Regions from separate parts of the Ramlibacter sp. MAHUQ-53 genome, predicted to be linked through region 2. Evidence: riboswitches for the same ligand, from Rfam matches in the RefSeq annotation. Region 2 holds a riboswitch; the other holds the start of a gene.
The links. Region 2 has a riboswitch for S-adenosylhomocysteine ahead of metH (methionine synthase). Riboswitches for the same ligand answer to the same signal wherever they lie in the genome.
Positions count from the first base shown of each region.

Region 1: it holds a riboswitch for S-adenosylhomocysteine, as region 2 does, so the genes downstream of both, ahcY (adenosylhomocysteinase) here and metH (methionine synthase) in region 2, are expected to answer to the same signal.

Region 1 is NZ_JBQWTS010000013.1:55,908-60,374, forward strand. It holds gene ACT80S_RS17310 (ATP-dependent DNA ligase) at 1-628, opposite strand, end outside; gene ACT80S_RS17315 (c-type cytochrome) at 690-1,076, shown strand; S-adenosyl-L-homocysteine riboswitch at 1,095-1,166, shown strand; gene ahcY (adenosylhomocysteinase) at 1,236-2,672, shown strand; gene ACT80S_RS17325 (TlyA family RNA methyltransferase) at 2,689-3,432, shown strand; gene metF (methylenetetrahydrofolate reductase [NAD(P)H]) at 3,476-4,300, shown strand; gene ACT80S_RS17335 (response regulator transcription factor) at 4,322-4,467, opposite strand, start outside.
Region 2 is NZ_JBQWTS010000006.1:169,981-174,447, forward strand. It holds gene ACT80S_RS11235 (homocysteine S-methyltransferase family protein) at 1-362, shown strand, start outside; gene ACT80S_RS11240 (hypothetical protein) at 384-1,523, opposite strand; S-adenosyl-L-homocysteine riboswitch at 1,618-1,689, shown strand; gene metH (methionine synthase) at 1,763-4,459, shown strand.

The DNA of each region.
Region 1 (4,467 bases), on a different contig from region 2:
CCACGCAATCGGCGGTATGGGCGTGCTTGACCTTGAGCTGCGTCCGCTTGGCCGGCTGGTAGGGCGCGTCGGCCGGCTTGGCCATGACGCCGTCGAGGCCGGCGCCCTGGAAGCGCGCCAGCCAGTCCTGGGCCACCGCCCGGTCCGCGGTCTGGGGGGTGAGGTGCAGGGGGGACTTGGCGGCGGCCAGCAGGCGCTCGAGTCGGGCGCGCCGGTCCTGCAGGGGCAGGGCCATGGTGCTGCGGCCGCCGGCGGCCAGCAGGTCGAAAGCGACGAAGGCGGAGGGCGCCTTGCGGGCCAGGAACCCGATCAGGGACTCGGACATCTGGATCCGCTTCTGCAGCGACTCGGCGTCCAGCCCCTGCGGGCCGGAGACGACGATCTCGCCGTCCAGGATGCAGCCCTTGGGGAGCTGCTCGGACAGCGCCTTCTCCAGCTCGGGGAAGTAGCGGTTCAGGGGCTTGAGGTCGCGGCCCTGGATCACCACGCCCGCGGGCGTGCGGAACACCAGGGCGCGCAGGCCGTCCCATTTGGGCTCGAAGAGGAAGCCGTCGCCCTCGGGCAGGGCGGGGGCCACCTTGGCCAGCATGGGGTCGATCGGGGAGGCGGGCATGTTCACTGCGGTCATGCCCCGCTTTTACCACTGGCCCGGGGCGGCCCGCACCGGGGCGCCGCACTATAGTCCCGTCATGCGCCTGATCCCCGCCCTCCTCCTGGCGGCCGCCACGGCCGCCAGCGCCCAGTCCGCCCCTCGTTCCGGCGAGGCCATCGTCCGCGACGCCTGCATGGCCTGCCACGGCGAGGGGTTGCTCAAGGCCCCCCGGCTGGGGGACCGCAAGGCCTGGGCACCCCTGATCCGGGAGGGCCAGCCGGCCCTGACCGCCACCGCCTGGACCGGCATCCGCCAGATGCCCCCCAAGGGCGGCCGCGCCGACCTGAGCCTCGAGGAACTCGCCCGGGCGGTCGCCTACATGGCCCGCCAGGGCGGCGGCAACTGGCCCGACCCCGACGCCGCCACGCTGGCGCGGATCGAGGCGGCGGTGAAAAAACGCGAGGCGCGCGGGGCCAAGCCCTGACACGCTAAAATCGGGGCTTCATCCGAGGAGCGTTGCAGCACGTCCCGTGCGAGGCTCGGATTCCATCTCTTGCAACGACGCTCACCCACGCTGTCCGTGCGGTGAGGCCTCCTCCCCCGGCTGGCGTGGCCTTCAGTTGAACCTGACTTGGAGCCACCCATGAACGCCATCCTCAAGCCCGCAGCCACGACCGACTGCGCCATCGCCGACCTGTCCCTGGCCGACTGGGGCCGCAAGGAAATCCGCATCGCCGAGACCGAGATGCCCGGCCTGATGGCCATCCGCGAGGAGTTCGCGGCCAAGCAGCCCCTCAAGGGCGCGCGCATCACCGGCTCGCTGCACATGACGATCCAGACGGCGGTGCTGATCGAGACGCTGCAGGCGCTGGGCGCCGACGTGCGCTGGGCCTCGTGCAACATCTTCTCCACCCAGGACCATGCCGCCGCGGCCATCGTCGCCAACGGCACGCCGGTGTTCGCCATCAAGGGCGAGTCCCTCGAGGACTACTGGGACTACACCCACCGCATCTTCGAGTTCGGCCCCAAGGGCTCGGCCACCGAAGGCCCCAACATGATCCTGGACGACGGCGGCGACGCCACCATGCTCATGCACCTGGGCAAGCGCGCAGAGAGGGACCCGAGCGTCCTGACCAACCCCGGCAGCGAGGAAGAGCGCATCCTGTTCGCGTCCATCAAGGCCAAGCTGGCCGTCGATCCCACCTGGTACAGCCGCAAGAGCGCGCAGATCCTGGGCGTGACCGAGGAGACCACCACCGGCGTGCACCGCCTGAAGGAAATGTCGGCCAAGGGCACGCTGATGTTCCGCGCCATCAACGTCAACGACTCCGTCACCAAGAGCAAGTTCGACAACCTGTACGGTTGCCGCGAATCGCTGGTGGACGGCATCAAGCGCGCCACCGACGTGATGATCGCCGGCAAGGTGGCCCTGGTGGCCGGCTATGGCGACGTGGGCAAGGGCTCGGCCCAGGCCCTGCGCGCCCTCTCGGCCCAGGTCTGGGTGACCGAGATCGACCCGATCAATGCCCTGCAGGCCGCCATGGAAGGCTTCCGCGTGGTGACCATGGACTGGGCCGCCGACAAGGCCGACATCTTCGTGACCGCCACCGGCAACAAGTCGGTCATCACCTACGAGCACATGGCGAAGATGAAGGACCAGGCCATCGTCTGCAACATCGGCCACTTCGACAACGAGATCGACGTTGCGACCCTCGAGGCCAAGTGCCAGTGGGAGGAGATCAAGCCGCAGGTGGACCACGTGATCTTCGAGGACGGCAAGCGCATCATCCTGCTGGCCAAGGGCCGCCTGGTGAACCTGGGCTGCGCCACCGGCCACCCGAGCTTCGTGATGTCCTCCTCCTTCGCCAACCAGACGATCGCGCAGATCGAGCTGTTCTCGCACCCCGAGGGCTACGACGTGGGCAAGGTCTACACCCTGCCCAAGCACCTGGACGAGAAGGTCGCCCGCCTGCACCTGAAGAAGATCGGCGCGCAGCTCACCGAGCTGAGCGACGAGCAGGCCGACTACATCGGCGTGCCCAAGCAGGGCCCGTACAAGCCGGACACCTACCGCTACTGATCGCGCAGGCAGCGGCATGCGCGCCGACCAGTTGCTCGTGGACCGCGGGCTGGCCACCAGCCGCTCGCAGGCGCAGCGGCTGATCGCCTCGGGCATGCGCTGGCTCTCGCGCGAGGGCTGGAAGCCTGTCGCCAAGAACGGCGAGGAGCTGCCCGCCGGGTGCGAGATCGAGCTGGCCGACGACGCCGAGGTGCGCTATGTCTCGCGCGGCGGCCTCAAGCTCGCCGGCGCGCTGCGCGCCAGCGGCCTCGACGTGGCGGGCCGCGTGTGCCTGGACGTGGGCCAGTCCACCGGCGGTTTCACCGACTGCCTGCTGCAGCAGGGCGCGGCCCGCGTGGTGGGCGTGGACGTGGGCCACGGCCAGCTGCACCCGCGCATCCGCGGCGACGCGCGCGTCGCCTGCCTGGAGCGTATCAATGCGCGCCACCTCGTGGCGGCGGACCTGCCCGAGGCGGCCTACGGCTTCATCACCGGCGACCTGTCGTTCATCTCGCTCACGCTGGTGCTGCCGGCGCTGGCGCCGCTGCTGGCCGAGGGCGGTGACCTGCTGATGCTGGCCAAGCCGCAGTTCGAGCTGCAGCCGGGGCAGGTGGGCAAGGGCGGCATCGTGCGCGATGCGTCGCTGTACGCCGAGGTGGAGCGCAGGCTGCGCGTGTGCTGCGAGTCGCTGGGGCTGCGCGTGGCGGGCTGGTTCGACAGCCCGATCGCCGGCGGTGACGGCAACCGCGAGTTCTTCATCCACGCCCGCCAGGGCGGTTGACCCTCGATTCCCCGATTGTTCGAATTGCGAGAAGGAGAAGCCGATGCTTCCCATCAGCCTTGAGTTCTTTCCCCCCAAGACGCCCGAGGGCGCGGCCAAGCTGCGCGCCGCGCGCCAGGCCCTGTACGCGCTGAAGCCGGAGTTCTGCTCCGTCACCTTCGGCGCGGGCGGCTCGACGCAGGAGGGCACGCTGGCGGCCGTCACCGAGATCATGGGCGAGGGCGTGCCCGCCGCGCCCCACCTCTCGTGCATCGGCCAGACGCGGGCCAGCATCCGCGAGCGCCTGGCGGCCTACCGCGCGGCCGGCGTGCAGCGCATCGTCGCCCTGCGCGGCGACCTGCCCTCGGGCTACGGCATGGGCGGCGAGTTCCGCTATGCCAGCGACCTGGTGGCCTTCATCCGAGAGGAGACGGGCGACCACTTCCACCTCGAGGTGGCGGCCTACCCGGAGGTGCATCCGCAGGCGAAGTCGCCGCAGTCGGACCTGGAGGCCTTCGCGGCCAAGGTGAAGGCCGGCGCGAACTCGGGCATCACGCAGTACTTCTTCAACAGCGACGCCTACTTCCGCTATGTCGACGACCTGTACAAGCTGGGGGTCGACGTGCCGATCGTGCCGGGCATCATGCCCATCACCAGCTCCACGCAGCTGATGCGGTTCTCCGATGCCTGCGGCGCCGAGATCCCACGCTGGATCCGGCTGCGCCTGCAAAGCTACGGTGACGACACGGCCTCGATCAAGGCCTTCGGGCTCGACGTGGTGGCCGGCCTGTGCGAGCAGCTCACGGTGGCCGGCGTGCCCGGCCTGCACTTCTACACGATGAACCAGTCGGCGGCGGTGCTGGCGATCTGCGGCGCGCTGGGGGACTGACCGCCTCCGCCGGGGAGCGCCTCAGGACAGGGGGCCCCAGCCGGAACCGCGCGCGGGCGGGCCCGGGCGCAAGGGATCGGACAGGGGCGCGAGCGGCGCTGGCTGCGACAGGAAGGCCTTGTAGCGCCCGCTGCGATTGAGCTTCATGTAGATGCGGTGAAGGTGTG
Region 2 (4,467 bases):
CCGTCACCGCCTTCTGGTACTCGGTGCGCCATGCGAAGCCGCTGGCCGTGGGCCTGAACTGCGCGCTGGGCGCGGCCCTGATGCGCCCCTACATCCAGGAGCTGGCCAAGGTGGCCGGCGACACCTACATCAGCTGCTACCCCAACGCCGGCCTGCCCAACCCCATGAGCGAGACCGGCTTCGACGAGACCCCCGAGGTCACGGCACGCCTGCTGCGGGAGTTCGCGGCCGAGGGGCTGATCAACATCGTCGGCGGCTGCTGCGGCACCACGCCGGAGCACATCGCCGCCATCGGCCAGGCCGTCGCGCCGCTGGCCGCTCGCAGCGTGCGCAAGGACTTCTTCTACAGGGACGCCGCGTAAGGCACGGGCGCGGCGCGGGCCTCACAGCACGTGGGGCTCGCCCACCTTCTGCGCGATGCAGCGGGTGACCGGCTGCAGGGACTGGCCGTCCCGCACGTCCTCCTCGGTGGCCGACTTCACCACGAAGCGCTGGTTCGGCAGCACCATGACCTCGCCCTCGTGCACCGTGGACAGCGCGTTGTAGAGGCTGAAGTGGACGGCCTTGACCCGCTGGCCCTCACCGCCGCGCATGACCAGGTGCACGTTGTAGCTGCGCAAGTCGGGCGTGACCCGCAGCACGTAGCTGCCCTCCGCCCGCACCGTGGCCGAGATGGGGCGGCTGAATTCGAATCCGGTGCCGGGTGCCAGCGGCAGGGCCTTGGTGCCCACCCACCCCTTGTGCACGTCGTCGCCCGTCACGCGGGCGTCGGGGAAGGCCCACAGGCGCTCGATGGCCTCGGTGAACGGCGCCGTCACGTCCTCCACCAGCAGGGCCACGTCCAAGGTGGCATGCATCGTCTTCAGGATGGAGGCCGCCCGGTAGAAGTTGAAGGAGCCGGTGGCGAAGTGGGCGTAGTCGCGGAGCTGGACCACGGTGCGCAGGTCCAGCCCGCGGTCGCCGGCCTGCTCGCGCATGCGCTCGACCTCGCGGCGCTCCTGCGGGGTGGGCAGCAGGATGCCCAGGGCCTTGTGGTCACCCGAACGGGTGGCCGCGGCATAGACCATGGCCTGCGCCCGACGGGTGGGGTGCTGCACCATGCGGGAGAACACCTTGCCCGACTCGGATTTCAGCGCGGCGTGGCCCGGCACGTCGGGGTCGGCATCGGGGGTGAAGGCCCGCAGCAGCCGGGGCGCGTGTTCCAGCGTCGTCGAGAGGTTGGCGTTGATGGTGCGGTTCAGGCGCAGGGTGTCCTGCTCCTCGGGCGAAAGGCCGGAGCGGGCCTGCGACCCCAGGGCCCGCCACTCCTCCGCCAGGGACTCGGCGAACTCCTCGTGCAGGCGCTCGATCGAATCGGCCCGGTGGGCCGAGGGGTGGTGGGGGTCGAGGTCAGACAGGCGGCTGCACAGGGCGTAGTTGAGCGAGGTCAGCGAGGACGACGAGCTGGCGGCCCGGGGCGTCGCCACTTGGGCGGCGTGGACCAGGGTGGGGGCGAGGAAGCGTTGGCTGGTGGTCTTGAACATGGCGGGTTCCTGCGGGCAAGACCGGTCCGTAACAACCACTCCGGTCGAGTTGCCTGCCCTGTCCCGCCCGCGGCGCAGCCGGTAAAATGCCGGTCCACTCAAGGAGCGCTGCAGCGCCGGGCCCGCCCGGCGTCAGGCTTGAGGAATCCAACCGCGCTCACCTAGCCCCGTGTTTCCCCGCCAGGTGAGTCCACATGCAGACCGACGCTCCCCATCCCGACACCCTTCCCGTCCCTCCCATGCGCCTCGCGGGCCTCGAACCCGTGCTGGTCGGCGAGAAGACGCTGTTCGTCAACATCGGCGAGCGCACCAACGTCACCGGCTCCAAGGCCTTCGCCCGCCTGATCCTGAACGGCCAGTTCGAGGAGGCCCTGGCCGTGGCCCGCCAGCAGGTGGAGAACGGCGCCCAGGTGATCGACATCAACATGGACGAGGCCATGCTGGACAGCCAGGCGGCGATGGTGCGCTTCCTGAACCTGGTCGCCAGCGAGCCCGACATCGCCCGCGTGCCGATCATGGTGGACAGCTCCAAGTGGGAGGTGATCGAGGCCGGCCTGCGCTGCATCCAGGGCAAGGCCATCGTCAACTCGATCAGCCTGAAGGAAGGCGAGGCCCCGTTCCGCCACCAGGCCAAGCTGATCAAGCGCTATGGCGCCGCCGCCGTGGTGATGGCCTTCGACGAGAAGGGCCAGGCCGACACCTACCAGCGCAAGATCGAGATCTGCGAGCGGGCTTACCGGCTGCTGGTGGACGAACTCGACTTCCCGCCCGAGGACATCATCTTCGACCCCAACATCTTCGCGATCGCCACCGGCATCGAGGAGCATGACAACTACGCGGTCGACTTCATCGAGGCCACCCGCTGGATCAAGCAGCACCTGCCCGGCGCCAAGGTCTCGGGCGGCGTGTCCAACGTGAGCTTCTCCTTCCGCGGCAACGACCCGGTGCGCGAGGCGATCCACACCGTGTTCCTGTACCACGCCATCCAGGCGGGCATGGACATGGGCATCGTCAACGCCGGCATGGTCGGCGTCTACGACGAGGTGGAGCCCACCCTGCGCGAGCGCGTGGAGGACGTGGTGCTCAATCGCCGGCCCGACGCCGGCGAGCGCCTGGTGGAGATCGCCGAGCAGGCCAAGGGCGCGGCCAAGGACGACAGCAAGCGCAACGAGTGGCGCAACGGCACGGTGGAACAGCGCCTGTCGCATGCGCTGGTGCACGGCATCACCGACTTCATCACCGGGGACACCGAGGAGGCCTACCGCAACGTGCTGGCCCAGGGCGGCCGCCCGCTGCACGTGATCGAAGGCCCGCTGATGGACGGCATGAACATCGTGGGTGACCTGTTCGGCCAGGGCAAGATGTTCCTGCCCCAGGTGGTGAAGTCCGCCCGCGTGATGAAGCAGGCGGTGGCCCACCTGATCCCCTACATCGAGGAGGAGAAGCGCCAGCAGGAGGCGGCCGGCGAGGACGTCAAGGCCAAGGGCAAGATCGTCATCGCCACCGTCAAGGGCGACGTGCACGACATCGGCAAGAACATCGTCACCGTGGTCCTGCAGTGCAACAACTTCGAGGTGGTGAACATGGGCGTGATGGTCCCCTGCCACGAGATCCTGGCGCGGGCCAAGGTCGAGGGCGCGGACATCATCGGCCTGTCGGGCCTGATCACGCCCTCGCTGGAGGAGATGCAGTACGTCGCCGCCGAGATGCAGAAGGACGAGCACTTCCGCCTGCGCAAGATCCCGCTGCTCATTGGCGGCGCCACCTGCAGCCGCGTGCATACGGCGGTGAAGATCGCGCCCCACTACGAGGGCCCGGTGGTCTACGTGCCCGATGCCTCGCGCAGCGTGAGCGTGGCCACCAGCCTGCTGTCCGAGCAGGCGGCCAAGTACATCGACGAGGTGAACGCCGACTACGAGAAGGTGCGCCAGCAGCACGCCGGCAAGAAGCAGGCGCCGCTGTGGCCGCTGGACAAGGCGCGCGCGAACAAGACGCCGATCGACTGGTCGGCCTACACCCCGCCGCAGCCGAAGTTCATCGGCCGGCGTGTGTTCCGCAACTTCGACCTCGCCGAGCTCGCGAAGTACATCGACTGGGGCCCGTTCTTCCAGACCTGGGACCTGGCCGGGCCGTTCCCCGCGATCCTGAAGGACGAGGTCGTGGGGACCGAGGCCGTGCGTGTCTACGCCGACGGCCAGCGCATGCTCAAGCGCCTGATCGAGGGCCGCTGGCTCACCGCCAATGCGGTCATGGGGCTGTGGCCTGCCAACACCGTGAACGACGACGACATCGAGCTGTACACCGACGAGTCGCGCTCGCAGGTGGCCATGACCTGGTACGGCCTGCGCCAGCAGGCCGAGAAGCAGGCGGTGGACGGCGTGATGCGCCCGAGCCGCTGCCTGGCCGACTTCGTCGCGCCCAAGGGCGTGGCGAAGGACTACGTGGGCGTCTTCGCCGTGACCGCCGGCATCGGCGTGGACAAGAAGGAGCAGTACTTCCTCGACGACCACGACGACTACTCCGCGATCATGCTCAAGGCCCTGGCCGACCGTCTGGCCGAGGCCTTCGCCGAGTGCCTGCACGAGCGCGTGCGCAAGGACCTGTGGGGCTATGCGGCGGACGAGGCGCTGTCCAACGAGGACCTGATCGGCGAGAAGTACCGCGGCATCCGTCCCGCGCCCGGCTACCCGGCCTGCCCCGACCACAGCGCCAAGCGCGGCATGTTCGAGCTGCTGCAGGCGCAGGAAATCGGCATGGGGCTGACCGAGAGCCTGGCGATGACGCCGGCCGCCAGCGTGAGCGGCTTCTACCTGGCCCACCCGCAGGCCACCTACTTCAACGTCGGCAAGATCGGCGACGACCAGGTGCAGGACCTGGCCCGCCGCCGCGGCGAGGAGGTGGCGCAGCTCGAGCGGCTGCTGGCGCCGAATCTCTGAGGCTGCCG